Linked DNA regions of Psychroserpens ponticola. The protein of the gene in region 2 interacts with the protein of the main gene of each other region in a pairwise test. Links are inferred from orthologs where the notes say so. Each region holds a gene or a part of one and is shown on either strand. Other genes may lie near its edges. The genes, in order: MUN68_RS02035 and MUN68_RS00240.

Region 1 (15,478 bases), 430 kb from region 2 along the record:
CTTAAATTCTTTAGAAAGCTTATTACCTAAAACCACGTTTAAATCTCGCTTAGTGTTTTTTAATTGTTGCTTAATATTTATCAAGCTAATACTATCATTATTAATATCAACTTGAGCATTTAAAACACCAAGTTTTGTGCTCTGACCATAATCAAACTGATATTGAGCACGTACTAATCTATCCTTAGAAACAGTTATCGTTTGTTCTAGAGCATTCGTGTTTTCAGAAAATTGAGCTATAGTATAATAAATTGAGAATATCTGAAGTACTGTGGTTTCAATAGTTTCTCTTGCTTCTAATTCAGAAAGTTGATGTTCTTCTTTTAAGCGTTTATAGTTATATAAGCGACCTAATCCATCAAACAGTGTGTAATTTAAATTTACAGAAGCATTATAACGAGAACTTTCAGCACCTTTCAAAACAGTATCAGGAATACTACTATCTGAAAATTCAGATTCATTATTATCTAAACTATGTGTTGCTCCTGCACTACCTGTAAGCGTAGGCAAATATCCCGAATTTAAAATACTAGTGTTATTCTCTGCAACGTCTGTATTATTGTTCGCTATTTTTATTCCGTAGTTATAGTCTAAAGCTAATTCTACAGCTTCTTTAGGACCTAACATTTGTTGTGCGTTAAGATTTAATCCTATAAAAAACACAATACATGTCATATAAATTCTAGTGTTCATCTGCCTCATTTTGTTCTTTTATAGCACGTTCTACTTCTTCTTTTGTAACACTTTTATTCGTCCACAACCATTTTACATTTTGCTTAATACTATTACTAAATGATAAAAATAACGGCAATACTAATAAAGTTAATATAGTTGCATAAGCAATTCCGAAGGAAATAGAAATCGCCATAGGTTTTAAAAATTGGGCTTGTCTACTTTTTTCTAAAAGCAAAGGCGCTAAACCTGCAATGGTTGTTAAAGACGTTAAGAAAATAGCTCTAAAACGAGATTTTCCAGCATTTAAAAGTGCTTCATCAAATTTTAACCCTTCCCGTAAATTAGAATTAAATTTACCGATAAGCACTAAGCCATCATTTACCATAATACCTATTAAAGCAATGATTCCTAAAAGTGATAATATATTTACCGAAAACCCTAAAAGCCAATGTCCCCAAGCTACAGCAGTTAAACTAAAAGGCACTAATAGAATTAATAAAATTGGCTGACTGTAACTTCTAAACGTAAAAGCTATCACAATATAAATTAGTAATAAAATTGGGATTCCTGCTTTACCTAAAGAACTCATTAATTTATCTTTCTCTCTGTTTTGTCCTTCAAAAGATGCAGATATAGTTGGATATTTAGATTTTAAATCTACTATAGTTATATTTTTTAAATCATCAATAATATCAGTTGTACTAGTACTTGGGTCTTTTAAGTCTGCAGATACCTGTATTTCTCTTTGACCTTCTAAATGATTAATTGCAACATCACCTCTTTCTATGGTGTAAAAAGCTATATCTTTAAGTGTTACTCGCTCTTCCGTTGGAGTAACAATTCTCATCTCATCAAGATCATTAATAGATGCTCTATTATTTCTATCATAACGAACCCAAACGCGAATTTCATCTTGACCTCTTTGAAAACGTTGCGCTTGTGTCCCGAAGAAACCAGAGCGCACTTGACTCATCACTGTACTTAAATTTAAACCTAATAAATAAGCACTTTCTTTAAGTTCTATACGAATTTCTTTAATTCCTGCAGGATCATTATCTTCTATATCCTTTAATAAAGGATTAGATGCTAATACTTGCTTTAATTCTATTTTAGCAGCTTTAAGTTCTGCGATATTATTGCCTAATAAAGACACTGAAACTGGACTACCACCAAAGTTTCCACCTGAACCAAAAATCAATCGTTCTGTACCAATTACAGGACCTACCAACTCACGTAATCTATTTGCAACTACATCAGATTTTATAGCATCTGGTCGTTCTTCTCCTGGCAGTAAATTAATTTGTAAACTTGCGCTAGAACTACTGCTAATTGTTAAAATTGTATTTTCAAAAAGTTGCTTATTGGTTCCTTTTAAATATTTTTCGGTTAACTCTTGATTTACTATAAACGATTTTTCTTCTATCATTGAAATAATAGAATCGGTTATTTTTTCATTCGTCCCATTAGGCATATCTAATTCTATAGAAACACGGTCACTTGCGATAGATGGAAACATAGTCACACCTATAATTCCGCCTCCAATTGAACCAAAGGTTAGAATTAATAGTGCCACAAAAACACCTAAGGATAGTAATTTAAAATTTAAAATAAAAGTGATTGCTGGTGTGTATAATTTATCTCTTAAGAAGTTCATAAAATTATCTCCCGCTTTATTTATGACTCGCATTATAGAGAAGAATTGCTTCATTTTCGAAGGGTTTTCTTCGACAACTTGCTTTCTTAGTGCTTTAGAATGTGCCAAATGAGCAGGAAGAATTATTAGCGCTTCTACTAATGAAACTGTCAGTGTAAGTATTACAATTACAGCAACCTCACTAAAAAACTCACCTATTCTACTATCTAAAAACAGGAATAATGAAAATGCTAAAAGTGTCGTAATAATTGCAGAAACCACTGGAGGAATTACTTCCATAATACCATCTACGGCTGCTTCAATTGGCGATTTTCCCTTTTCATAATGTTGATAGATGTTTTCGGCAATAACAATTCCATCATCAACTAAGATTCCGATGACGATAATCATTCCGAAGAGAGATAACACATTTATGGTTACATCAAACTGTCCTGCAAAAATAAACATGCCTAAAAATGAAATTGGCAATCCAAAAGCCACCCAAAATGCTAATCTTGTATTTAAGAAAATAGATAAAAACAGTAATACTAACAACATCCCAATGATGGCATTTTCTGTTAATAAATCGGTTCGTTGGTTTAGTGTTTTAGACAAATCTCTAACCACATCTAATTGAACGTTATTGTGTTTTTGATTGTAGGTTTCTATGTAGTTTTTTACATTATCGGCAGAAGTTATTAAATCTTCAGTATTGGTACTTGTTATGGAAATATTTATAGATAACTTTTGGTTAAAATAAGTGGCATTTGGTGTCTCAGAAAAACGATCTCGAATAATAGCGACGTCTTTTAATCGTACTACTTTACCATCATTAGAGGCACTAACTACAACATTTGAAAGCTCATCACCATAATAGGAACGATTGTTTGCACGAATAAGATATTCTTCAGCATCTGTTTTAATTGTACCTCCAGTTGTTAAAATATTTGACCTGCTAACGGCTTGTGACACCTCTGCAAAGGTTAAGTCATAAGCCAATAAACTTGTTTCGTTTACAGCGATTTCAATTTCTTCATCTGGATATCCAGAAATGGCTATTTGCGAAATACCATCAATAGCTCTTAAATCATTTTCTACCTGTCTTCCAATTTGTTTTAAAGTTGCTAATGGAATATGTTCACCACTTAAAGCAAAAGAAATCGTTTCCCTTACAGCTTCTTGCTTTGCAACAATTAAAGGTTCCATTCCTGATGGAAAAGAAGGCACGCGATCTACGGCATTTTTAACTTCTAATAACATGAAGTCTATGTTCTCATCTTTTTCTATTTCAACAGTAATACTTCCACTGTTTTCTCTAGACACAGACGTAACTCTATCTATCCCTTTTAAACCTTTTAGATTATCTTCAATTTGAAGCACAATACCTTCTTCAATCTCCTGAGGTGAAGCACCAGGATACGTAACACTTACCGTTATAATTTTAGAATCTGTTAAAGGAAAGAAAGACGATTTTAAGGATAAAGCACCTATTATACCGAAAACAACAAAAGCAAAAATGAAAATATTAACTGCTACGTGGTATCTAATAAAATATTCAATGAGTTTTCTCATGCTTATTGCTTGTCTTTACGATCCTGATTATCCTGAAAAGGTTTTACTAACATTCCTGCGTAAGCGCCTGGAACCGCTTTTTTAAGTATAATTGTTCCATTTGGTATATTTTTCAAAACCACTTTTGTTTCTGAAAAATATACAGGTTTTACATCTATAACATCTAACAAACTATCTTTAACCACATAAATTTGTTGACTTTCTAATAAAAGATTTCTATCTATTTCAATGGCTTCAGACTCTTCTTTAGCATTTAAATTAGCCTCTAGATACATACCTTCTTTAAGGTTATCATTTTTTACTTCAATAAAAGCAGTAATGGTTTGCGTTGTTGCATCAATACTTCCATTAACACGTGACACAATTCCCGTATAGCTTTCTGTATTCTCTAAATTATTTAGCACTACAGTTTCTCCAACTTTTAAAAGGCTAGCGTAAGTTTTACTCAAAGCCACTTCCATTTCATAAATTGAAGGATCAATAAACTCACCTAATTTTTGTCCGCTACGAATTAAAGAGCCTTCAGTAGCTAAAGCTTGTGTAAGTATTCCTGAAAAAGGTGCTCTAATATTGTACTTTGCTAATCGTTGTTCTAAATTTTTAACCGAATAATAACTAGAAACAATTCCGCGTCCAGTAATGAAATAATTTTCTTTTTCAGAAGTCATTTCAGGAAGTTTAGGTGTCGTATTACTTAAATCAAATCCATTAAGATAGGATTGCCATTTTTGAAAAACCTCAGGAAAATCTAACTTTAAATCTGGCATAATAGCCGCAATTGAATTATAGAGATTACTTTTTGAAGATTGCACACTTGCATAATATTCTGAAGCATCAATACGAATAAGCGCTTCACCTTTACGATATTCCTGGCCTGGTTTAAATAATGGGCTTCCAGATTTAAAAACACCTTGCACTTCTGAGTATAATTCTACTCTGCGTTTTGCGATTAAACTCCCATTAGCTGGAATTACAATTGGAATCGTTTTATTTAAAACCGTATCTATAAAAACCGTTTTTACAACCTTAGCTGGAACTGGTTTCGGTTTTGTTTTAGTATTAATAAGATGTTTGGCAAAAAAATAAGAACCAACAATAAGTAAGATTCCTAAAATTGAAAGTATAATATTTCGCATTGGTCTGGTTATTTTAATATGACCACAAAAGTATCAGTTAGTTTAGTCTGTAATTGTTAATTATTCCATAAAAAATGAACTGAACTCTTTTAACTCAATTCATCTAATTCTAAAGTTATGGTTTCCCAATCAGACATTAATTGTTGAAGCTTTGTTTTCTTTGCTTGGTAACGGTCAAAAAAAGTTTCATCTGATACTGTGGCATCGTAGTTTGTTGCCAGCTCAACATCATCAGTTTTAATATCCTTTTCTAACTGATTTATTTTAGATTCAATATTACTGAGTTTATTGTTAAGAGATTTAAGTTTCTTTTGATCTTCATAAGATTGCTTATTCGTTGTTTTTGGGGTTTCTTTTACAATGGTACGTTTTTCAACTTCACGTAAATTTTCAACATTACGTTGTTCAAGATAAAAGTCGATATCACCTAAGTATTCTTTAATTTTTTGATCTTTAAATTCATACACTTTATTAGTAAGTCCTTGAAGAAAATCCCTATCATGAGAAACCAAAACTAAAGTTCCTTCATACTTTTTTAATGCTTCTTTTAATACATTTTTAGATTTGATATCAAGGTGATTTGTTGGTTCATCCATGATCAAAACATTAATGGGTTGTAGCATAAGTTTAGCTAAAGCCAATCGATTTCTTTCACCACCAGAAAGCACTCTAACATATTTCTCGGCTTCTTCGCCTCTAAACAAAAAAGAGCCTAAAATATCACGTACTTTACTTCGATTCGTTTCATTTGCGGCATCAATCATTGTGTCTAAAACGGTTTTACTACCATCTAAATATTCAGCTTGATTTTGAGCAAAATATCCTATTTGAACATTATGACCTAGTTTTAGGTGTCCATCATATTTAATCTCACCAACAATAATCTTTGCTAATGTTGATTTACCTTGACCATTTTGTCCAACAAAAGCTGTTTTACTATTTCGCTCAATCATTAAATTAACATCAGTTAATACCTGATTATCATCATAACGTTTAGATATGTGCTCTGCTTCGACAACAACTTTACCAGGAATAACGGATACTGGAAAATTTAAGGTCATTACACTATTATCATCTTCATCAACTTCAATACGATCAATTTTATCTAACTTCTTAATAAGTGATTGAGCCATTGTCGCTTTACTCGCTTTCGCTCTAAATTTTTCAATGAGTTTTTCAGTTTGTTCAATTTGTTTTTGTTGATTTTTCTGTGATGCCAACTGCTGTGTTTTAATTTCATGGCGAAGCACCAAAAACTTAGAGTAAGGTTTCGGATAGTCGTAAATTCTACCTAATGAAATCTCAATCGTACGATTAGTGACATTATCTAAAAACATTTTATCGTGAGATACAATTACTACAGCTCCAGAATAGTTTTTCAAAAAACTCTCTAACCAAATAATAGACTCGATATCTAAGTGATTTGTTGGCTCATCTAGCAGCAACACATCATTATTTTGTAACAGTAATTTTGCTAATTCAATACGCATTCTCCAACCTCCTGAAAACGTATCTGTGAGCTTATTGAAATCTTCACGTTTAAATCCGAGTCCTTGCAGTATTTTTTCAGTTTCTCCTTGATAATTATAACCGCCTATAATTTCATATGAATGTTGAACTTCATTAAGATCAATCATTAATTGATTATAACTTTCGCTTTCATAATCTGTTCGTTCTACTAATTGCGTATTAACGTCTTCCATTTTAGCTTCAAGTTCTTTTATCTCTTTGAAAGCTTCATAAGATTCTTCTAGAACTGTTCTTCCCAAAACAAAATCTATATCCTGTTTTAAAAAACCGATGCTTAAATTTTTATCAGCTGCAATTTGACCTGAATCTGGTTCTAATTCTTTTGACAAAATTTTGAGCATTGTCGATTTTCCAGCGCCATTTTTTCCGATTAAACCAATGCGATCTCCAGGACTGAGTTTAAATGTAATATCCTCAAAGAGAAATTCGCCTTGAAATGAAATAGAAAGATTATGGATATTGAGCATTTGTTACTTTTGTTACAATTAAATTATTAATAAAACGTAAATTTGTATTGAAATACAAAACGCAAAAGTAAACAAATTTAAATCATGTTAAAAGGCACGAAAGTATACAGTATTTTCACTGGAGTTTGTCCTAAATGTCATCAGGAATCTATGTACGAAACTAAGAACCCTTATGTATTAAGTGATGTTTTAAAAATTAATGAAAAGTGTTCCAAATGTAATACACGTTATCGTATTGAACCTTCATTTTTTTATGGTTCAATGTATGTAAGTTATGGCGTTGGAATTGCATTTGCTGTTGCAGCTTTTATTATTAGCTACTTATTTTTTAATTCTACGCTTTTTACAGCTTTCATTGCAATTATTGTAACGACTATAGCATTTGGACCTATTATAATGCGACTTTCAAGAAATATATGGATTAATCTATTTATGAGTTATGACAAAAATTTGGTGAAAAAATAATTATTATCATTTAAGTATTAACGACCTACTTTGAATCTTTTTATGTTTATTTCTTTATCTAATTCAATTTCATGTTCAATATGATTGAATAACTGTTCTGCTACAAATGGAGATATCATGACACCTCTTGTTCCAAGACCATTAAGTACAAACAGATTTTTATGCTCTGGATGAACACCAACTAAAGGCCTACGATCTTTTGTAGTTGGTCTAATACCTGCGACTTGGTGAATGATTTCAAAATCACAATTAATAATTTTTTTTAACTTTTCAATTAATTCATCTTTAGCTTTAGTTGTTATTGAATGTGATTTATCTTCTCTTTCATAAGTTGCACCAATCCAATATAAATCATCTCCAAGAGGTACTATAAAAACTGAAGATTTTAAAATAAAATTCATCTTCAAATCAGGAGATTTAATTGTAAGCATTTCGCCTTTTGTTCCATTTAATGGAAGTGTCTTAAAAAACGGGTTTTTATATAATCCGAAGCCTTCAGCAAATACAATATATTTTGAAACAATATTTTTATACTGCACTCCATATGCTTTAATCTCTAATTGATTATAATAAAACTCTTCTTGAAACAACTTGTTTTCATTATCAAGATAATTTCGATAGGATGGAATTAATTGTGATGTCTTAATTCTACCAGAATGCAAGACTTCACCAAAACCAAATTCAGCATGTATAGATGGGTTTACATTTTTGATTAGTGCTGTAGACAAGAAATCTGATAAAACAGGTTGATCTGAAGCTGTAAACCAATCGTTTTGTTCTTCAACTGAGGTAAACTTTCTGTATACAGGCATTGTATAATCAAGTTTAAGGTGAAGTAACTCTTCAAGCTCCTTATACTTTGGAATTGCTAATTCTAGTTGAAGTTTAGCGTTCCAAACTTTTGTAAACCGTTTTAGAATTACAGGATTGTATAAACCTGCTGCAACCATTGAAGATTGTTGAGATTGGTTGTCAAATACAACAAAGTCTTTATTATGTTTTCTAAGTTGCTCACAAAAAGCAATACCTGCTAATCCATTACCAACTATTATATAATCTACCTGCTTCATTATAACAAAAGTAATATAAAAGAGTATTGTAATACATATTCTTAAAATAAAAAACGCTCACTAAAATAGTGAGCGTTTTTATATATACTATGTGATACTTAATAGGACCACATGTCTTGCTCGAAATTACGAATCTTATTTTTAATACGATCAGATTCTAACATTTGCATTAAAGCATTATCTGCAACATATTCTTTTACTTCACGATCTCCATATACATTTTCTTCTTTGTACATGTAAGCGTTAAAGCGTCTAGAATTTAACAAATGATCAAAAGATATTGGCATTGCACTATTCTTGTTATTAAAAGCTTTAGAATTGTGTAAAACTTCTCTAGCTTCAGGGAAAAACACCCAAAACAATGCATTTGGAACTCTATTCGTTTCGTCATTAGAATCAATAAAGTTAATATCTGGTGCTGCTGGCGCAATACCTAAAATTCTATACTTTAATTCTCCATGACGCTTATCAAAATACCAAAGCCCTTTAATTAAATAAGCGCTAATATCAAAAGCTTCAATATTTCTTGTTGTGATATATTCAGGATCTACATAACCATCAGCGTTTAATTGGTCGTAACCAATATCTAAAGTATCTACTTTAGTGGTGATGTCTTTAAGTTCCTTAACCGATCTTTTTTCAGTAAAATAAGAATCATTATAAACATTTTCAATCTCTCCATCTTTAACAGCTTTTATCAATGTATGATATAAAGAACGTCTGTCTTTACCAATATTATTTGTATCTGTTGGAAAGTACATAGGAAAGTTTACACGTTCATCTAAAACCACTTTTTCCCAAGTCATTTTAGAGAACAATATATCTCTATCATCAAGATAACCGTATTCTAATGGTTTGTCATTATCTAGTGCTAACTGAGCTTCAGTTTTAACACCAACTTCTTGAGGTGTTTTAGCATTTAAAATATTTGCCTGAGAAAATACACTAGAGGTGATTCCTACAGTAACAAAAATTGATAATACGAATTTATAATTCATCTCTTTTAATTTTAAATTTGGGTTATTCTATAACGTTGATTAGTTAGATAACTCTATAACAACTGGTGTTGCAGGCTTGATAACTGGCCCAGTACTTCTAGACTTGATATCAAAAATTTGAACTGCTGCACCTCTTTTGGCTTTACGTAAAGCCCCTTTTGCTGTTCCATTTAATCTGTTTCCAGAACATGTTACAGATGGTTGACCAGGTACTTTAATTTTAAAGCTTGTTACAGTTAATGGTAAATCAAAATCGAAATCTTCTAATACAGATTCAACTTTACCAATCTCTACGTTATTTCTAGGTAATTTACCTTCACTCTGACCGTTAATTTTTCCGGTAGGTTTAGGAATATCTTTAATTCTAAATACAGCTTTATCACTTACTTTAGAACCATCATCTAATGTTGCAGTAACATTAATTGTCACTTCTCTACCAGAACTAGGAACCATTGAGTATTTACCTGTACCAGATCCTTTTTTCAATCCAGCACCTGAAGCAGATACTTTATTATCTGGAACACCAGCAAAAGAAATTGTCATTGGATTTACAACACCACGATACACAACGTTCATCTTATCTGCAGAAATTGTAGCAGAATTTGGTCTTGGTACAACAACATAATTAGATTCAATTTTAATAGGTAACTCTTTACCGTTTTCGATAAATGTAAATTCACCATTAATTGTGTGTTCACCTACAGCTCCAACATTAAAATCTAATCGAGCAGCACCTGAAGAATCAATAGCTTTTGATAGATCAACTTCTTGACCTTCGACAACTAATTTAGTTGGTGGTACATTAGCATATTTACCTATTACAACACGTCCTTGAAACTTCTCACCAGCAAAAAATGCAGATTTATCAGCTAATACGATTGCTTTATAGTTATTTAAGGTAGTTGCTTCTGTTAACGTTTTTCCTAAAAACAAATTATACATACTTGCTTCTGCAACTTTAACATCATTTTGCATTGCTGTTAACTTCGTATAAGATGCAATAGCAGGAAAACCTTGGAAATTATAATTTAAAAAATCAATTTTCTTTCCATCTTTGTTCACCTCTTGAGCTGTACTAAAAGTCTTTTCAAAAGATTCACTAGAACCTCTGTAAGCTTCATCAGTTGCTAAAACTGTTTTAATAGCGTCTTTATACCCATTAAGTTCAGCCATTACTTCATCACCTTTTTTAGTTAGGCGATCTCCTGTAAACCATGCTTCATCAAGAATATCAGTTTTATCCATTGCTTCAAAAGGCAACTTACCAGTTTCAGGATCGATTTTATACTCTCCTTTCCTAAGTAAATCTACTTTTAAAGATTCAAGATAATTATAAAATTTATCAGATGCTATTTGTACTTGTTCAGCACGTGCAGCCGGTATTTTAAACTCTTCTGGTTTTTCAACACCCTTTTCTTTTAAATCTGTCAATAATGCTTCATTTCTATTTGAAGTCGCTTCGTTAGCATCAGCAAATTTTGCTTCCATTAATCCGAAAGCGGATAGTACTTCTTTAGACATATTCATCGCCATCATAGCAATAAATACTAAGTACATTAAGTTAATCATTTTCTGCCTTGCAGATAATTTTCCTCCTGCCATTTTAAATTAGTTTTTTAGTTTGTTAATAGTTATTATTAATTCTAGTTTAAAAACTAATTAGCTTTTATTCATTGCAGTAAGCATTCCACCATAAACACCATTTAAAGATGACAAGTTAGATGCTAATGATTGCATTTGTTCTTTTAATTTAGTTGCGTTTTCAACAGCTTCTTCATTAATAGTAGCTTGACGATTAGCGCTTTCCATTTGTACTTTATAAAGGCTATTTAATGATTCCATTTGAGCAGCAGCTAAAGACATTTCTTCGCTATATTTCTTTTGAGCATTCATAGAATCAACAGTTGGACTGATTCCTTTTGCAGCGCCTTCGAAATTTTTGATACTTGACCCTAAGCTTGCCATTAATTCACCATCAATTTTAGCTTCTTTTAAAAGGTTATCTAATTTTTTAGACAGTAATCCTTCAGCATCTTTAGGCTCTTCTTTTTTCTTTTTACCACCTAATGATTGACCACCAGCTAATTCTGGATACACTAAAGACCAATCTAATTCACCACCTTGCTTTTCGAAAGCAGATAAAGTAAATACTAATGCTTCAACAATCATACCTATAGTTAAGATTAAAGATCCATAAGGCCAGTGTTGTATTTTGAATAAAGCTCCTACAATTACAATTGCTGCTCCAAGTCCGTAGACCATATTCATTGTTGATAATTTCTTTTGTGCCATAATTTGTTTTTAGTTTTAAGCCTAAGTTAATTACTTAAGGTAGATTAATATATTTAGTTTAGTTAATTATTAGTTAGTTGCTGCATTTAATGTTACTTCAGTTCCCATATAATCCTGAACTGTTCTAAATCCAATGTAGCTTCTTGCAGAATCTGCATATTCGTAATCTCTAGAACTTACTTGTAAGAAGTATGCAACATCTTTCCAAGATCCTCCACGAACAACTTTACGTTCGTTATCTGGATCATTTACATTTGGATTAAATGATGCAGAATACTCGTATGAAGCAGGATCATAAGATCCTTGAACCCATTCTGAAACATTTCCTGCCATATTATAAAGGTCGAAGTCATTTGGCTCATACGCATCAGCTTCAACAGTATAAAGTGCTTGATCTGCTGCATAATCACCTCTTAATGGTTTAAAGTTCGCCATAAAGCAACCTCTATCATTTTTAGCATAAGGTCCACCCCAAGGATAAGTCGCTCCTTGAAGACCACCTCTCGCAGCGTATTCCCACTCTGCTTCTGAAGGTAATCTAAACGTATTTACAAATGGCTTCCCTTTACTTTTTTGATATGTATTTTTCTTTAATGTTCTCCATTGACAGAAAGCTGTAGCTTGTTTCCAAGACACTCCTACTACAGGATAATCACCATAAGCGTCATGCCAGAAATAATCATTATGCATTGGCTCATTATAAGAATATGAAAAATCTCGAATCCAAGCAGTTGTGTCTGGATACACTTCAACTTCTTCAGTAATTATAACATCTTTACGTGATAAGTTACGATCTTTGGCAGCTTTTTGGATATCCATATATTTATACTGGAACTTAAATTTCTTCACATCCCAAGTACGTTGCCCATTATATGATTCCTCAATAGGTATATACATCGTATCCATAACTTCAGCATAATACTCATCTGGATAGTCGTTGGTATCGAAAATCAATTCAGCATCGCGATTAAGTTTACGGCCTTCATAACCAGTTGGTCCTAATCCACTATAGTTATCATACATGTATTTCTCGTACACAGACATGTTTTCTGGATCGGCATCATTAAATGCAAACTCTCCAATTCCTCCAGTACCTGGAGTTTCGCCAATTTCATCAGCTAAAATTGCTAGTTTAGTCTTTAATATTGAATCTCTAACCCAATATACAAATTCACGATATTCGCTGTTAGTAATTTCAGTTTCGTCCATATAGAACGCTCTAACTGTAACAGTTCGTGTTGGTGCATCTTGAACACCAGCAAGGTCATCATCTGATTTTCCCATAATAAATGCTCCACCAGGAACAAGTGCCATACCATAAGGTTTTTCAGGATGCCATTTCTTTCCTTTAACTCCTATCAGTTCTCCTCTGTCACCAGAGCCACAACTGACTAATAAAGCTAAAACAGCAGTCAATAAAACAAACTTCTTAATATTCATAGAAACTCGAGGTTAAATTATTTAGTTGTAATTATATGTCTTAAAAATGTGTTTATTTTTTTTAAGGCAGTAAACATATTTATATATTTTGTAAAAAACAATTTTTTTTACAGTTTTTTTGCATTTCATCCTACAAAATTAACATTTCATCGATTAAAAAAGCGTTGAAATTTTAAAAGCTAAATATACTAAAAACTGTTCTTTTTATACGCTTTATACCATCTTTCTGGTATTTTACCTTGACTCGCTTCTAGATAATCTTCGTGCGTGCAAGGTAATAACGTATGCTTTTTTAATTTATTATTAACATTTGGCAAAAAAGGTATTTCTATCCACCATCGTCCAGTTTTTATACTTTTATAGAATATAAGCTCTTCATCTTCAATAAGTACATTGTATTTTTGATAGTTATTTTCATCCTCAAAACCATCATCATTTATTCTACAGTTAACACCTTCGATGAAATACCATATCATTTGAGATATTAGCATTGGAGTCGCATCTAGTTCTGTAGTAGATTTGAATTCATAAATACCAAAAGAGGACACCTTATTACTAATACCAGCATAACGTGAAATAGCACAAATCTCTTTTCCATTAAAACCATTCGGTGAATACTTTTGTTTTGCTCCTACTTCTGCAGCACGAACAGATTTCAAATCCATTGTTACAATATGAGCATCACGCATTACAGGTTCTACCACATTAATATTATGAGTTACTTCTCCTAATCTGTAAGCTTCAAAATAGAGTTTATCCATTAAATCTATCTCTTCCTGAGAATTGAAATAGGTTTGATAACCTACAACTGAGTAATTGAATAAATTATAAGGTTGTTCTAAAATGATTTTACCAAAGAAACTATTGTTCTTCATTTCGACAGAGGCATCTCCTAAATCAAAATTACTATCTACATTCACAATATTAACCATAGGAGCCATAGTATCATATGCACGATAATTAGCATAAGTTAAATCTTGACTTCCGCCTATTATTATTGGAATGATCTTTTTTTCAATTAAAACAGAAATAATTGTACGTACAGCATAGTAAGTATCTTCAATCGTTGATCCTGCAGGAATATCACCTAAATCGGCAATATTTGTATGCCAGTTTCCAGGAAATAGAGAATATAACGATGTACGAATGGTATCAAAGTTTAGCTCTTCTCCCATATAATTAACATCGTTACGGTTTTCTTTTACACCAATGATTACTAACCGAACTCCTTCTAGATTCGGGATTCCGTTTTGGGTAGAATGTATTTTAATTTTTTTACCTAGCGCTTGCTCAGATAAAAGTTCATTATGAGCTAATACTGAATCTGTTACAGGAGACAAAAAATTAAAATTCATTTATATTACTTTTTAGTAGCTGTTTTCTTTTTAGTAGTCTTCTTTTTTGTTGCAGTTTTTTTCTTAGGCGCTTTTTTCTTAGGAGCCTTCTTTTCTATTTCAGCTTTAGCTTGCTCTAAAGTCATTTCTGAAACATCAACTGTTTTTGGAAGCTCTACTTTTATTTTTCCTTTAATAATATTATGTCTTCCCCATCGTGCCTTTTCAACTCGAATCCCTTCTTCTTCCCAATTGTGAATGACTTTATCAATTTCTTTCTGAATTTTTTCTTCAATCAAAGTTACAATATCAGTATCAGATAAATTATCCCAATCGTATTTTTTGTTGACATTGATAAACATACTGTTCCATTTTATAAATGGCCCAAAACGTCCTTTTCCTTTTTGAACAGGTAAATCTTGATACATATATATAGGAGCATCAGCTTTTTGCTTTTCTTTAATCAATTCAATAGCCATATCCATCTCTACATCCATTGGATTTGTACCTTTTGGAAGTGAAACGAATTGCTTTCCAAATTTCACATAAGGACCAAAACGACCATTATTAACCTCAACAGGTTCATCTTCATAAGTTCCTAATTGCTTTGGCAACTTAAATAGCTCCATTGCTTCTTCATAAGTAATCGTAGTTAATTGTTGATCTGGAGATAAGCTTGCAAATTGAGGTTTCTCTTCATCATCAACTGTACCTATTTGAACCATTGGCCCGAATTTACCTAAACGCACACTAACTTGCTTACCTGTTTTAGGATCTTTTCCAAGAACACGTTCACCAGATTCGCGATCTGCATTTGCAGCAACATCTTCTACTTTTGGATGAAAGTCTTTATAGAAATCTTTCAT
Region 2 (15,816 bases):
AGTGCAAAAAATGGAAAGGAAGCTTTTACGCTAATTAAAGCACATCAGCCAGAGATTGCTATTTTAGATATTCAAATGCCTTACCTTACAGGGTTACAAGTTGCTAAAAAATGCAAAGAAGAAGGTCTTACAACGAAAATCATAATTATTACTTTTGAAAAAAGTGAAGCCATTTATAAAGAAGCGAAGGCACTTGGAATTTATGGGTATATTTTAAAAGAATTTGCGATTGAAGAAGTTGAACATTGTATTGCGAATGTTTTGCAGGAGAAATCTTATTTTAGTCCAGAGCTTATAGAGTATTTAGAAATAAAACAAACACCTGATGAGTTAAAGTCGCTTACTGTTACTGAGATGAAAGTTCTTCAGCTTACTGCTGAAAATATGACTGCTAAGGAAATTGGAGCGATTATAGGTTGCTCAAATCGAACAGTTGAAAAACACAAAAGTCACATTCGTTCTAAATTAAAATTGTCTTCTAATTCAAATAGTATAGCAATTTATGCTAAAGGGCAAGAAGAATTTTTATCAAAATATACGTAGTTCTACGTATTGTTTGGTATCAAATTAATAGCGAAGTTTGTCTTGCTATTAATTCTTTAGGGAGAATTATTTTACAAAAGGCCTTGAATTGTCATTGATTCAAGGTTTTTTTATGTAAAAAATCGAAATATACGTAGAACTACGTATTGCGCTACATTGATTAAATACCGAAGTTTGTAGTGCTATTAATCAATTTTCCTTTTGAAATAAAGGATTAAGGCTCTGAGTTTTAAAGCTCAGAGCTTTTTTTATGCGTTTTAAAATTTTAACACTTACTAAGTTGTTGTTTATTAGTGTTTTAAAAATAAAATTGTACTCTATACGTAGTTCTACGTATTGTGTTGCATTGATTAAATACCGAGTTTTACAGTATGTTATTTATATAGGGATTATGAATAGCAACTAATTAATCTTAATTAACAAGTTAATTAGTTATAGGGTTTAAAGTTCTGGGATGCCTCATCCCAGAACTTTATCAAAAAAGCAAAAGACAATTTAAAATTGAAATAAAATGGATACAATGAAACACAAAACGAGTCTAACCAACAAATTATTTATAACCGGCTTAATTGTTAGTGCTGTTGTAATCATTGCCGTAAATATTCTTGTTAATTTTTTTTAGTTATTAGTTAGTAGTTATTTTTATTAGGAAAAAAAGCGCATTCCAAATCTTCGGAATGCGCTTTTTTAAAAACATTTTAATAATAATAATTTAACTTTTCAAACCACATACCATAGAATATTTACTGTATATTTATAATTGGATTAAAATAAATAAACTAAATCTAATATGATGAAAAACTTAACCTTTTTAGTATTACTAATTTTATTATCGAGTTGCAAAAATGATGACGATAGCAGCACACCAACTAATCCTGTAGATCAACTACCATCTGCTACACAGACAGGTGAAAATACGTTTGGTTGTTTGGTTAATGGTGAGCCTTTTGTGGTCACAAATTCAAATGACCAAGTGGCAATATATCAACAAGGTCAACTTCAGTTTGGAGGTGGAGGTATTTCAATGATTATAAATGAACCTTTTTCAACAAATGTTGAAGCCGATTTAGTTGGTAGGGCAAGGTATATTGTTGACCCAAATCCTCAGGTAGGTTGTCATTATGAATTTGAAGACAGTTATGAAGGTTTCGTTATTTTCACTAAAATTGACCAAATAAATTATATAGTTTCAGGAACTTTTGAATTTTCTACTGTCAATGATGATTGCGAAAACATCAACATAACAAATGGTCGTTTTGACTTACAATACATACCATAACAATTTTTTAACTATTAATCTTAAAAACCAATCACTTATGAAAAAACTACTCGTTTTTACACTATTTTGTATTGCCTTTTTTCAAGGGTATACACAGAACACCGATTATTATGACCGTATGGAGCACGTCTTTGGCAGCATCAATAAAACCAAAGTAACCACAGGTTTTCTTAAGGAATTTGGCATCCGTTTTAATGAAGTGGAAGCTTATAACGGAATCATTAGTACTAACAACCTTGTAGATAAAACACAATGGCAATCGCTCTATAGTTCGCTCTACACCATGCGTGTAGGTACGGTAGCCCAAAGTATAATAGTACCCAATGTAGTGTTTAACACTCTTGAAACCCAACAAGATAATGTCGCCGAAGATGTGCTCTTGGCAGCACTCTACTATAATTACCAACAGTACAAAACCAATGCCTATACCAATGGCGATGTTACCATTAGTAATGACCAAATTTTTGATGTCTCAGGTCGTAACCCTTATGATACCAAGACTGTTTTTGGTGTAGCACCACTTAAAAAACAATTACAAGGTGATACCTTTACTTTTAAACTGCCAAGTGGACTTATTTACACCAACACCAGTTTGTCCCTTAGCCAAGTACAGGTCAATTTTGATGATGGCAATGGTTACCAAACCATTTCCTTAAATACAGCCAAAAGTGTGACTTACACTTCTGGTGGTGAAAAGGATATTACCGTAAAATTTGTTTATACCAATGGGCCAACCTTATATAGTAAAAGTAAGATTTCGGTGGACTATATCGCCTCTGGTGGTGGCGCACAGGCACGTTACAATGGTATTGGTTTTCTTAATGAGAATGGTACTACGTGGTTTAACAATCCTGTACCTGGTGCTACTTATAATGGTAGTTCTGCCACAGGCTTGGTGACTATAGAACTGGCACCAGACCATACCGAGCTTACCAAACCCTTGATTGTTGTGGAGGGCTTTGATCCAGAAGATGATGTTAATTATTTTACCTTTATAAATACTGATAATGGTGGAGGTATTTTTGTTGACATAGACCCAACAGGTAATATAAACACCCTCAACCAAGCCATAGAAGACGAGGATTACGATTTGGTCTTTATAGATTTTGAGGACAGTACCACACATATACAACGTAATGCCTATATGGTAGAGGAGGTAATACGCCAAATTAACCAACTAAAAGTAGGTAATGAGCAAAATGTGGTCTTGGGTATGAGTATGGGAGGCCTTGTGGCACGTTATGCACTTAGACACATGGAGATAGATAATGACCCAACCACCAACCACGACACCAAACTTTATATTAGCCATGATGCTCCACACCAAGGAGCTAATATACCATTGGCTTATCAGGCTTTTGTAAGGCATTTAGTTGGTGAAGAAATTAGTCTACCTGTTCTTTTTTCTTTAATAGACATCAATATTGTTGATTTAGTAGATCTAGCACCTGAATTAGAAGAAGGTTTATCCTTATTGCAAACACCTGCGGCAAAGCAAATGCTTATTTATCAATTACAGGGTTTAGGCAATAACGTGTCGATAAATAATGCCACATTACAGAGCAGTTTTTTAACAGAATACAGTAGTATGGGTTATCCACAACAAAATGGTATCCGAAATATTGCTATTACCAACGGTTCGGAATGTGGTACACCTTTGGAGTTTTCAAACTATTCAACTTTAGTAGATATCAATGAACGTATTGATTTACCAGCGTTTCTGACAAATATAGTTCTAGCAGCAATTAATGGTTTTTCTTTAAACCCATTGAGATACCTTAGTTCTGTTTTTTCAACCGACACCGACATTAAAATACAATTCAATTTAAGAGCTCTGCCAAATCAACAGTCTAAAAGAATATATAAAGGGAAAATATTTATTGAGAAAACAATATTGTTTTTAATAGATGTTGAAGAACCCTTAATAGATGAAGAATCTGTTTACTCATCATCTTCTATGCTTCCTTTGGATAATGCTAATGGTGGTGTTTTTGACTTAGAAGGTTTTACAACATTACCTCCAGAGTTTGAGCAATTTGTAATTGAACGTAAATTCAATTTTATACCTGCTTACAGTAGTTTAGATGTTGGCAAAGGAAACGTAATAATTACAAAAGAAGATTTAGAAAAAAGCTACAATCCGTTTACCCCTCCTTTTGCTCCAAAAGACATCCCATTTGATAACTTTTTTGCTAATCCAACTATAAGTGAACAGCATATACAATATACACTTGATAACGGCAACTGGCTTATGACTGAGTTATCACACACTCCTGAAACAAGATCTTGTATATTCGTATGTAGTACAGCGGAAATTGCTGGACCTGATCGCTTTTGTTCTGGTAGTAGAACATATAATGCTCCTTTCGGTGGAGATACCTATCAATGGAGAATTGAAGGTAATGCAGCCTTTATTCAATCAGGAGTCACATCAAACAGCGTTACAATCGCAAAAAGCCAGCTCAATGAAGGTGGATGGGTTACTCTTGTAGTAGATATTACTAGCACTAAATGTGGTGATGCAACCATAACAAAACATATCTATATTGGTGTTCCAAGTTATGAATCTATCGAAGAAGTAAATACTTTAGAAACTGGGTTAACCGATCCTATTGCTCCAATAGGTTCTTGTGACGATTTTGGTTTTAAACTCAACATAGCACCTTCTAATCAAGAAGTATTAGAAGTAGAATGGGAAAAGGTAACAACAAATTATGAATGGAGTCATGAAGATGATGAATATGTTATTATTACTCCAGCGTGTAATGAACCTATTGAGTTTAGAGTTCGTTTTAGAAATAATTGTGGTTGGTCGTCTTGGCAAAATATAACTTATGATATTACTCAGTGTTCATCGAATTGCTCAGGAAAATCTGGTAATATAACTAGCGATGATTTTATAATTTATCCAGTACCTGCCGATACGTCTTTAACAGTAAAACTTAAAAATGAACCGGTTGGTTTATTACAAAATGGAGACACATTAAATATTAAACTTTATAATATCAGTAGTTGGCTTGTATATAACATCAATGCTGTAGCAACCCAAACAACTATAGACATTTCGAGTTTAGTTTCAGGAACTTATACTTTGGTTTTAACATATAATGGTCAAGCAGAAAGCCATCAAATTGTTATAAATTAATTATATCAAAAAAAAAGCGCATTCCAAATCTTCGGAATGCGCTTTTTTATTTAAAATATGTTGTGAAATGATTTACATTTCCAAAGCTTTCTTAATGTTGTTGTCCATTAATAATTCTGTTGGATTTTCTAAAGCTTCTTTTACAGCCACTAAGAAACCTACAGATTCTTTACCATCAATAATTCTGTGGTCATAAGATAAAGCCACAAACATAATTGGTCTAATTTCTACTTTGCCATCAATGGCAACTGGTCGTTCAACAATATTATGCATTCCTAAAATACCACTTTGTGGCGGATTAATAATTGGTGTCGATAACATACTTCCAAAAACACCACCATTAGAAATGGTAAATGTTCCTCCAGTCATTTCATCAACAGTTATTTGTCCGTCACGAGCACGAATAGCTAAGCGTTTAACTTCAGCTTCAACACCTCTAAAACTTAAGTTTTCAGCATTTCTAATTACTGGAACCATTAATCCTTTTGGACCAGAAACAGCAATAGAAACATCAACAAAATCATAGGTTAACATTTCTTTTCCGTCTATCATTGAGTTAACAGCTGGATACATTTTTAATGCACGAACTACTGCAAGTGTAAAGAAACTCATAAACCCAAGTCCTACACCATGCTTTGCTTTAAAGTCTTCTTTATATTGTTTACGTAATTCAAAAATAGGTGACATGTCAACTTCGTTAAACGTCGTTAACATTGCTGTTGTGTTTTTAGCTTCAACTAAACGTTCAGCGACTTTACGACGTAGCATAGACATTTTACTGCGAGATGAACCACGATTTCCTCCTGTTGGAGTTCCCATAGATGGTACTGCATTTACAGCATCATCTTTAGTAACACGACCATCTTTTCCTGTTCCTGAAATAGAAGATGCATCCATTCCTTTTTCGGCTAAAACCTTTTTGGCAGCTGGGCTCGCAGTTCCTGTAGCGTACGTTTTAGATTCTGCAGCAGGTTTTGGCGCTTCCGTCTTAGGTGTTTCTTCTTTTTTCTCTTCTTTTGCAGGAACAGTACCACTACTTTCGGGTTTTGTTGCACTTGTATCTATTAAACAGACAACAGCTCCAACTTCAACAGCATCACCTTCTTCAGCTTTAAGCGTAATAGTTCCACTGGCTTCTGCAGGTAATTCTAAAGTTGCTTTATCGCTGTCGACTTCAGCTATGGCTTGATCTTTTTCAACATAATCTCCATCAGAAACTAACCATTCTGCAATTTCTACTTCTGTGATTGATTCTCCTGGAGAAGGAACTTTCATTTCTAAAATCATCGTTCTGTAATTTTATTTTAAGCGTTTATTTTAAATATATTCTTTATTCCATTTAAAAGGAATGGCATTATCTAACGTTGGTTGTTTTTGGTTTTGTCAAATACGAAATCGATAACTTCTTGATGACGTATTTTAGAACGCACACTACTACCAGCTGCAGGAGCTCCATATGGTCGTCGTGTTGCTGCTCTAAATGTTTTTGCTTCGTCTAAATGCATGAGCATATGGCTGTATGCACCCATGTTTCTTGGTTCTTCTTGAGCCCAAACAATATCAGTTGCATTTTTATATTTTGCAATAATATCTTTAATTTGTTTTTCTGGTAATGGGAATAATTGTTCTATTCTTACCAATGCAACATCGTCTCTTTTAAGAGTTTCACGTTGTTCTAATAAATCATAATAGAATTTTCCAGTCACAAAGACTAAGGTTTTGGTTTTATTTGCTTTTACCACACTATCATCAATGAGCATTTGGAAACTTCCGTTAGCAAACTCATCAACAGTAGACACTACTAAAGGATGACGTAATAAACTTTTTGGTGTAAAGACAATTAAAGGCTTTCTAAATTCTGCTTTCATTTGCTTACGTAACAAATGATACATATTTGCAGGTGTTGTACAGTCCATAACAAACATATTGTCCTTTGCACATAGCTGTAAATAGCGTTCCATTCGACCTGAAGAATGCTCAGCACCTTGACCTTCATAACCATGAGGTAATAGCATTACCAATCCGTTTTGAAGCATCCATTTATCTTCTGCAGCAGAGATGTATTGATCTAGCATAATCTGTGCACCATTACTAAAGTCTCCAAATTGTGCTTCCCAAATCACTAACGTGATTGGACTAGCCATGGCATAACCATAATCGAAACCTACAACACCATATTCTGATAGTAATGAGTTGTAAATAAAGAATCTACCTTGCTTGTCGCTTATTTGATTCAGTAATAAAATTTCTTCTTCACTGTCTTCAACTTTTACTACAGCATGTCTATGAGAAAATGTTCCACGTTCTACGTCCTGTCCAGAAACACGTACATCATATCCTTCTTCTAGCAAAGTTCCGTAGGCTAAATGCTCAGCCATTGCCCAATCTAATTTATCTTCATCAAACATCGTTTGACGTGATTGTATGAGACGTTCTATTTTACGAATGAATTTTTTGTCTTTTGGTAAATTTGAAATCACTTTTGTGATTTTTGCAAGACCTTCTTTTGGATAAGTTGTATCAATGGGCTGCATCATTTTATCTTCAACAACTGTTTGATAGTTTACCCATTCATCTTCCATAAATGGTGTGATGACTGTTTTGTCTATTTTTCTAGAGTCTTCTAATTTAACTTCTAGTTTGTCTTTGTATGCTTTTTCTAATTTTGCAACATAACCATTATCAATTACTCCTTCAGCAATCAATTTTGCAGCGTAAATATCTCTTGGGTTTTGATGTTTTGAAATGGCTTTGTACAGTTTAGGTTGTGTGAAACGAGGTTCGTCACCTTCGTTATGACCATATTTTCTGTATCCTAATAAATCAATAAACACATCACGTTTAAACTTCATTCTAAAATGGAGTGCAAATGACATGGCATGAACAACAGCTTCTGGGTCATCAGCATTAACATGCATAACAGGTGATAAAGTGACTTTTCCAACATCTGTACAATAGGTACTTGAACGACCATCAAGATAGTTTGTTGTAAATCCAATTTGATTGTTTACTACAATGTGTATTGTTCCATTGGTCTTGTAGCCATCTAATTGTGCCATTTGAACCAATTCATAGACAAGGCCTTGCCCAGAAATCGCAGCATCGCCATGCACTATAATTGGTAATACTTGCGAAGGGTTTTCACTGTATTTATCGTCTTGTTTTGCTCTAACAATCCCTTCTACTACAGCACCAACAGTTTCTAAGTGAGAAGGATTTGGAGCAATATTTAAATTAATTTTCTTTCCGCCATCAGTCACACGATTACTCGTCCATCCTAAATGATATTTTACATCACCATCAAATACTTTTTGTTCATAATCTTTACCATCAAACTCACTAAAGATATCTTCAGCAGATTTGCCAAAAATATTTGTTAGTGTGCTTAAACGACCACGATGTGCCATACCCATGACAAATTCTTTTACACCATGGTTTGCAGCATCTTCAATAAGAGAATCAAGAGCAGGAATCAAAGATTCATTTCCTTCTAGAGAAAAACGTTTTTGACCAACGTATTTTGTATGTAAAAAGCTTTCAAACGAAACAGCTTCATTTAATTTTTTTAGAATATATTTTTTTTCTTCTGGAGAAAATTGTGGTTGATTATCGTTTACATTTAATTTATTTTGAATCCACTGAATTTCTTCAGGTTTTCTAATGTACATGTATTCAATACCAATAGATTCACAGTAGATTTTTTCTAAATGGTCAACAATATTTTGAAGTGTTGCTTTACCAAGACCTAAAATTTCTCCAGCAGAAAAAATGGTACTCATATCACTTTGTGAGAGTCCGAAATTTTCAATCTCAAGTGTTGGTGCATATTTCCTTCTTGCTCGAACAGGATTGGTTTTAGTAAATAAATGACCTCGATTTCTGTAGCCATCAATAAGCTTTACGATTTGAAATTCTTTTTGAACATGTTCGGGAATTTGAGTCGTAACACCTTCCGTAATTTCACCATCCATTCCATAGTTCTCGCTTCCAAAATCGTAGCCTTGAAAAAAGGCTCTCCAACTTGGTTCAACAGAATCAGGGTTTTTTAGGTATTGTTCGTATAAATCAGCAAAGTATGCTGTATGTGCTGCGTTTAAAAAGGAATATTTATCCATTATTTGATGTAAGTCGTTTTCGCTTCAACAATATTTAGTCAAAAATACAACTTTTAGTAAAAACAGGTGTGTTTTTGGTATATTTATAGATGTAATTTAACTCAAATTTTAAATAATGAAATTTTCATCGCTTTTTCATCGTAATACTTGCCTTATTGTTTGTTTAATCTGCTCGTTTTTAGCTTTTTCTCAAAATCAGGACGATACTAATGATTTTTGGAGGCATGTGCGCTTTGGAGGCGGTCTAGGATTAAGTTTTGGTGACGGCTTTTTTAGTGGTACAATTGCACCAAGTGGAATTTATGAATTTAACTCCCAATTTGCAGCAGGATTAGGTTTAAATGCAACCTATAACAAGCAGGATGATTTTTTTAAGTCTACTATTTTTGGAGCAAGTCTTATTGGTTTATTTAATCCAATAAGAGAGTTACAATTGTCTACAGAATTTGAGCAACTTAATGTTAATCGTAAATTTGATGATTCAAATTATGAAAATCAAAACTATTGGTATCCAGGTTTGTATATGGGAATAGGTTATAGAAGTGACAATGTTACTTTTGGTATAAGATATGATGTGCTTTATGATAAAGATAAGAGTATTTATGCTGATCCTTATATTCCTTTTGTTAGAGTGTATTTTTAAGAATATGCATTTCTGAACCATACTTTTTGCCACTCACGTTGTAAGATTAAAAAAGTAACGTCTTCAGATAATTTTAGAGTATCACTACCATCAAGTTGCTTTATTTTGTTTTCTGAAACATCAATGATGTATAGTAGGTTGAGGTATTCAGCAAATTTTTCTTGTATAAGTTTAAAAACAATCTCATGCATTAGGTATTTTAAACTTGAGGGTAATATGTTTTCGTCAAAATCAAGGTCAATATTTGATAATAAAAAATCTTTATTGATTTGTTGTATTAGTTTTTGATAGAGCTTTAAGCTTTCAGCTTCAGAAATTAAATTTTCAAAGGTTTGTGGTAGCTGCATTATACATTTCTAGTCATTAAATCGTTTCCAAATGCTATTAATGCATTTTTATTGTCTTCAGAAATTTTTATACTTTCTAAAACAGAAAATGCTTTTTTAGTATAATTTTCAATTTCTTTTTTAGTTGCTTCGGCCGAACCGCTAGCTATGAAGAATTGTTTTACCGTTTCTATTTTTTCACTTGGATCTGAAGGGTTTACACTGTATAAATGTTCTAGTTGTTTTCTGTCATTTTGACTTGAAAACGCTAAGCATTTCAAATATAAATACGTTTTTTTGTTTTCAATAATATCACCTCCAACTTGTTTACCAAAAGTTTCAGGATTTCCAAATGCATCTAAATAGTCATCTTGTAACTGAAAAGCAATTCCTAAATTTTTTCCAAAGTCATAAATCGAATTTTGACAATCTTCCGAAGCATTTGCAACAATAGCACCCATTTTCATTGCAGCTCCAACTAATACTGCAGTTTTATATTCTATCATTTTTAAATACTCAGAAATAGTGACATCATCACGAGTTTCAAAATCGACATCATATTGTTGTCCTTCACATACTTCAAGCGCAGTTTTACTAAATAATTTAGCTAAATTTTGAAATGTGTTTGGATCGTAGTTTTCAAATAATTGATATGCCATAATAAGCATGGCATCACCAGAAAGGATTCCTGTGTTAATATCCCATTTTTCGTGAACCGTTTCTTTTCCTCGACGTAAAGGCGCATCATCCATAATATCATCATGGACTAATGAAAAATTATGAAATACTTCAACACTTAAAGCAGCATTAAGTGCTTTTGTGTAATGACTACCAAATATTTCGGCAGTCATTAAGGTTAAAATAGGCCGTAAACGTTTTCCTCCAAGTTGAATAATATAATTAATCGGGTCGTAAAGCGTAGAAGGCTCTTTGGGTTTTGTAAACGTGTCGAGGTGTTTTAAAAATGCCTCATGATGGGATTGGATATTCTGCATTGTACAAAAATAATGTAATTGACTAAATCTGCAATCACAGTTTAACTATATGTTAAAAAAACACTAAAACTTTGGAAACTTTTTTTGTTTTTAAAGTTTCCTATTGTAGATTTGCACTCAAATTATGAGAGAACAAATTATACATAAGTCAGCTGAACTGTTTTTAAATCTAGGGTTTAAAAGCGTAACAATGGACGATATTGCTAGTGAAATGGGTATTTCTAAGAAAACCATTTATGTGCATTTTCCAAATAAAACAAAACTTGTAGAAGCTGTTGCCTTTAATCTATTTGATACCATTTGTAGTGGAATAGATTGTATATGTGATAATGCTCCAAATCCAATTGAAGAATTATACTCTATAAAAATGTTTGTAATGCAACACTTAAAAAATGAAAAGGCATCACCTCAATATCAATTAAAGAAATATTACCCGAAAATTCATCACGAGCTAAAATTCAAACAATTTGAAAAAATGCATCAGTCTGTTCAAGAAAGCTTAGAACATGGAGTAGATACAGGCGTTTTTAGGAGCACAATAGATGTAGATTTTATATCTAGAATGTATTTCACAGGAATGACAGGGATTAAGGATAATATGTTTTTTCCAACAGAACAATTTAAGATGGAATATCTTATGGAAAGTTATCTAGAGTACCATTTAAGAGCAATCGTTTCTGAAAAAGGAATGACCATATTAAATAATTTTATCAACAAGAACCAATCATAAATCATGAGACAATCACTCATATTAATTATAAGTTTAATCACAGTTTCTTTTGGGTTTTCACAAGAGGGTACAAATAGTTTTACGCTCCAACAAGCTATAGATTTTGCTTTAGAAAATAACAGACAAGTTAAAAACGCAACTCGAGATATTGATGCTGCAGAAAAACAAAAATGGGAAACGACTGCATCAGGTTTGCCACAACTGAATGCAGATGTTGGTTACAACAATTGGATAAAACAACAGGTTATTATTTTCGATATAGATAATGATGGCAACCTTGATGCAATTCCTAATGGAGCAAAACAATCTATTAATGCAACAGCAACGTTAAGTCAGAAATTGTTTGATGGCTCATATTTAGTAGGCTTGCAATCAGCAAAAGTCTTTCTAGAAATATCTAAAAATGCAAAAGTAAAAACAGATCTTGAAGTTAGAAAGGCAGTTATTGAAGCTTACGGAAATGTGCTTTTAGCCGAAGAAAGTATTTTAATATTAGAACGCAATATAGATGTGCTTGAAAAAAATCTATTCGAAACCAATAAAATTTTTGAAAATGGTCTAGAAGAAGAAGAAAGTGTCGAGCAGTTACAAATAACCTTATCTGGAGTTAAAAGTAGTTTAAACAACACTAATAGATTAAAGAAGTTAGCCTATCAAATGTTAAATATTACTCTAGGATTAGACATCAATTCTCAAACGATTCTAACAGATAATCTTGAACGTTTAACGTCTTTAAATATGGATTTAAATCTATTAGCAGTAGAAGATAATATTGAAAATACAATAGATTACAAAATTGCTGAAAATGATAAAACCTCTAAAGGATTGCTTTTAAAATTAGAAAAAAGCAAAGCACTTCCCACTTTAAATGCCTTTATTAATGGAGCTTATTCAGGTAATAGTAATAGCTTTACATTTACTCATAATGATCAAAAGTGGTTTGGGTCTTCGTTGTTTGGTATTAATTTAAATATCCCAATTTTTAGTTCAGGTATGAGAAATGCAGCTACGCAACGTGCAGCAATTAATCTTGAAAAATCTGAAGAAGATCTAAATGAAATTCAGCAACAATTAAAACTTCAAATAGCTTCAGCAAAAAGCAATTATCAATTTGCTATTGACGATTACGACAACAAGAAAGAAAATTTAGGACTAGCAGAGCGTATTGAGCAAAAAAATCAAACTAAATTTTTTGAAGGTATCGGTTCAAGTTTTGAGCTCAGACAAGCACAAACACAATTATATGTAGCACAACAAGAATTATTGCAAGCCATGCTAGATGTCATAAATAGCAAAGCTGAATTAGAAACTGCACTAAACACGATAACACTAAACTAATCAATCATAAATCAAATCATGAAAAATATATATTCACTATTTATTATCACCTTTCTTTTGGTTTCTTGCGGAGGCGAAAAGAAGAATTCTGTAGCGAACGTTTTAGAAAGTAATAGTTTAGAAACTATTCGTAAAAAACGGGGCGAATTAGTTAATGAGCAACAAGCAATTAACGAACAAATTAAATTGTTAGATGAAAAAATCAAAGCAATTGATACCACTAAACATGTACCATTAATTACAACGTTTACTGCCAAGACTGAAAAATTTGAACACGTTTTAGAACTTCAAGGAAACGTTACTACAAAAAACCTTTTAGTTATAACACCAGAATACAATGGAATTTTAACTCACGTTTACGTTAAAGAAGGACAAAAAGTAACCAAAGGACAAGTCCTTGCTAAAATTGATGATGGTGGATTGAGTCAACAAATAGCACAACTCCGTATTCAATCTGACTTGGCTAAAACAACTTACGAACGTCAAAAACGTCTTTGGGAACAAAATATTGGTAGTGAAATTCAATATTTACAAGCAAAATCAACCTACGAATCTCAGCAAGAAGCTGTAAATCAAATACAACAACAAGTTGCTAAAACAATTGTAAGAGCACCATTTAATGGAACAATAGATGATGTTATTACAGAGCAAGGAAGCGTCGTTGCAGCTGGACAATCACAATTAATGCGTATCGTAAATCTTGATAATATGTATATAGAAGTTGAAGTTCCTGAAGGCTATGTTTCTAATGTTGTTAAAGGTAAAAAAGTACTAGTTGACCTTCCTGTTTTAGGGAAAACTATAGAAACAAAAATTCGTCAGGCTAGTGATTTTATAAATCCTGCTAATAGAACATTTAAAGTAGAAATTGAAGTGCCCAATAAAGATAAAAATATCAAGCCGAATCTAACTGCTCGATTAAAGATTAACGATTACACAAGTGAAAATGCTGTTTTAATTCCACAAAGTGTGATTTCTGAAAATGCAGAAGGTGAACAATATGTATATATCGTAACTGATAAAAATTCAGAAAGTATTGGTACTGCCAAACGTTTGATCATTGAAACAGGAAGAACGCAAGGCGATGTGATTGAAGTTTTAAAAAATCTTGAAAAAGGCGTTGAAGTCATTAAAGAAGGAGCACGTAGTGTTAAAGACGGACAATCAGTTGAGGTAATTAACTATAAAGAAAACGAGAATGACAACTAAGAAAAAGAAAAATACCGAAAAAGAGTTTGGTATGTCGTCGTGGGCAATAAACAATAAAACCACGATGTATGTGCTTATCGCTGTCTTTTTCTATTTAGGTGTTTCCGCGTTTTTTAGCATGCCTAGAGAGAATTTTCCAGAAGTTAACGAAACTAAAATTTATGTTAGTACAATCTATCCTGGAAACACAGCCGAAGATATAGAAAAACTAATAATAGATCCCTTAGAAGATAAACTGAAAACAGTTAGTAATGTTGTTGAAACCACCTCTACTTCACAAGAGGATTATGGGATGTTGATTGTTGAGTTTGATGAGCATATTACCGTTGAAAGAGCTCTGCAAAAAGTAAAAGACGAGATTGATACGGAAACCTCAAGTGAGGATTGGCCATCATTTAATGGCGCTAAAGTAGAACCAGATGTTTTTGAATTAAGTCTTTCTGAAGAAATGCCAATTTTAAATATTAATATTTCTGGTGATTATCCAATTGAAAAATTAAAAGATTTTGCTGAATATCTTCAAGATGAAATTGAAGATTTACAGGAAATTAAAAAAGCAGATATTAGAGGTGCTCAGGAAAAAGAGGTAGAAGTCGCAGTAGATATTTACAAAATGATGGCAGCTAAAGTGACCTTTAGTGATATTCTTGGAGCTATTGGCAATGGAAATATTACCCAATCTGCTGGAAATTTAAAAGCAAGTGGACAACGACGTACGATAAGAATTATTGGTGAAATTGAAAAACCTTCAGAATTAGAAAACTTCGTAGTTAAAGCTGAAAAAGGCAATGCTATTTACTTAAAAGACGTAGCGACAGTTTCTTTTCAAGAAGAAGATAAAACAACGTTTGCTAGAAAATCTGGTAGTCCTGTGGTCATGCTCGATGTTAAAAAACGTGCAGGTAAAAATATGGTTGCTGCAGCTGAGCAAATTCAAGAGATTGTTAAAAATGCTACGATGAATGTGTTTCCGCAAGATTTAGAAGTCTCAATTACTAATGACCAATCCGAAAAAACGATAGGTCAAGTTGATGACTTGGTTAATAATATCATTTTTGGTGTTATCCTTGTTGTAACCGTTTTAATGTTCTTTTTAGGATTTAAAAATGCCTTATTTGTCGGATTTGCTATTCCAATGTCAATGTTTATGTCGCTGATGGTATTAAGTCTTATAGGTTATAGTTTAAACACTATGGTGCTTTTCGGATTAATTATGGGACTAGGAATGCTCGTAGATAACGGAATTGTCGTTGTTGAAAATGTCTATCGATTAATGGATGAAGAAGGCATGAGTCGCATTGAAGCTGCTAAAAAAGGGATTGGAGAAATTGCATTTCCAATTATTATTTCAACGTTAACAACTGTGGCAGCCTTTGTTCCATTAGGTCTTTGGCCAGGGATTATGGGAGAATTTATGAAGATTTTACCTATTACTTTGTCTATTGTTCTCGGGTCTTCATTATTTGTAGCTATATTCTTTAATTCGGTTTTAG

Evidence for each region.
Region 1: the proteins of MUN68_RS00240 (region 2) and MUN68_RS02035 interact in binary tests that used the Escherichia coli proteins (3 or more experiments, as listed by UniProt). The link is inferred for Psychroserpens ponticola from one-to-one orthologs.

The regions. Positions count from the first base shown.
Region 1 is NZ_CP116221.1:475,624-491,101, reverse strand. What follows is about bases 4,560-7,523. They hold MUN68_RS02035 (ABC-F family ATP-binding cassette domain-containing protein), read right to left. Parts: upstream 7,014-7,523; coding sequence 5,106-7,013; downstream 4,560-5,105. Other genes in these bases: MUN68_RS02025 (NAD(P)/FAD-dependent oxidoreductase), read right to left, coding at 7,496-7,523; MUN68_RS02030 (DUF983 domain-containing protein), read left to right, coding at 7,095-7,478; MUN68_RS02040 (efflux RND transporter periplasmic adaptor subunit), read right to left, coding at 4,560-5,016. Outside these bases: MUN68_RS02050 (TolC family protein), read right to left, coding at 1-693; MUN68_RS02045 (efflux RND transporter permease subunit), read right to left, coding at 683-3,880; more of MUN68_RS02040, read right to left, coding at 3,883-4,559; more of MUN68_RS02025, read right to left, coding at 7,524-8,548; porN (type IX secretion system ring subunit PorN/GldN), read right to left, coding at 8,647-9,546; porM (type IX secretion system motor protein PorM/GldM), read right to left, coding at 9,586-11,148; porL (type IX secretion system motor protein PorL/GldL), read right to left, coding at 11,206-11,838; porK (type IX secretion system lipoprotein PorK/GldK), read right to left, coding at 11,908-13,272; MUN68_RS02000 (formimidoylglutamase), read right to left, coding at 13,467-14,633; topA (type I DNA topoisomerase), read right to left, coding at 14,639-15,478. UniProt on the Escherichia coli protein: Genetic data indicate it may be involved in ribosome assembly or function.
Region 2 is NZ_CP116221.1:43,447-59,262, forward strand. The notes cover bases 6,126-9,427. They hold MUN68_RS00240 (2-oxoglutarate dehydrogenase E1 component), read right to left. Parts: upstream 9,083-9,427; coding sequence 6,326-9,082; downstream 6,126-6,325. Other genes in these bases: odhB (2-oxoglutarate dehydrogenase complex dihydrolipoyllysine-residue succinyltransferase), read right to left, coding at 6,126-6,254; MUN68_RS00245 (alpha-ketoglutarate decarboxylase), read left to right, coding at 9,198-9,427. In the rest of the region: MUN68_RS00220 (response regulator transcription factor), read left to right, coding at 1-543; MUN68_RS00225 (hypothetical protein), read left to right, coding at 1,334-1,822; MUN68_RS00230 (T9SS type A sorting domain-containing protein), read left to right, coding at 1,860-4,967; more of odhB, read right to left, coding at 5,040-6,125; more of MUN68_RS00245, read left to right, coding at 9,428-9,725; MUN68_RS00250 (hypothetical protein), read right to left, coding at 9,722-10,072; MUN68_RS00255 (polyprenyl synthetase family protein), read right to left, coding at 10,072-11,046; MUN68_RS00260 (TetR/AcrR family transcriptional regulator), read left to right, coding at 11,171-11,776; MUN68_RS00265 (TolC family protein), read left to right, coding at 11,780-13,114; MUN68_RS00270 (efflux RND transporter periplasmic adaptor subunit), read left to right, coding at 13,133-14,323; MUN68_RS00275 (efflux RND transporter permease subunit), read left to right, coding at 14,313-15,816. UniProt on the Escherichia coli protein: E1 component of the 2-oxoglutarate dehydrogenase (OGDH) complex which catalyzes the decarboxylation of 2-oxoglutarate, the first step in the conversion of 2-oxoglutarate to succinyl-CoA and CO(2).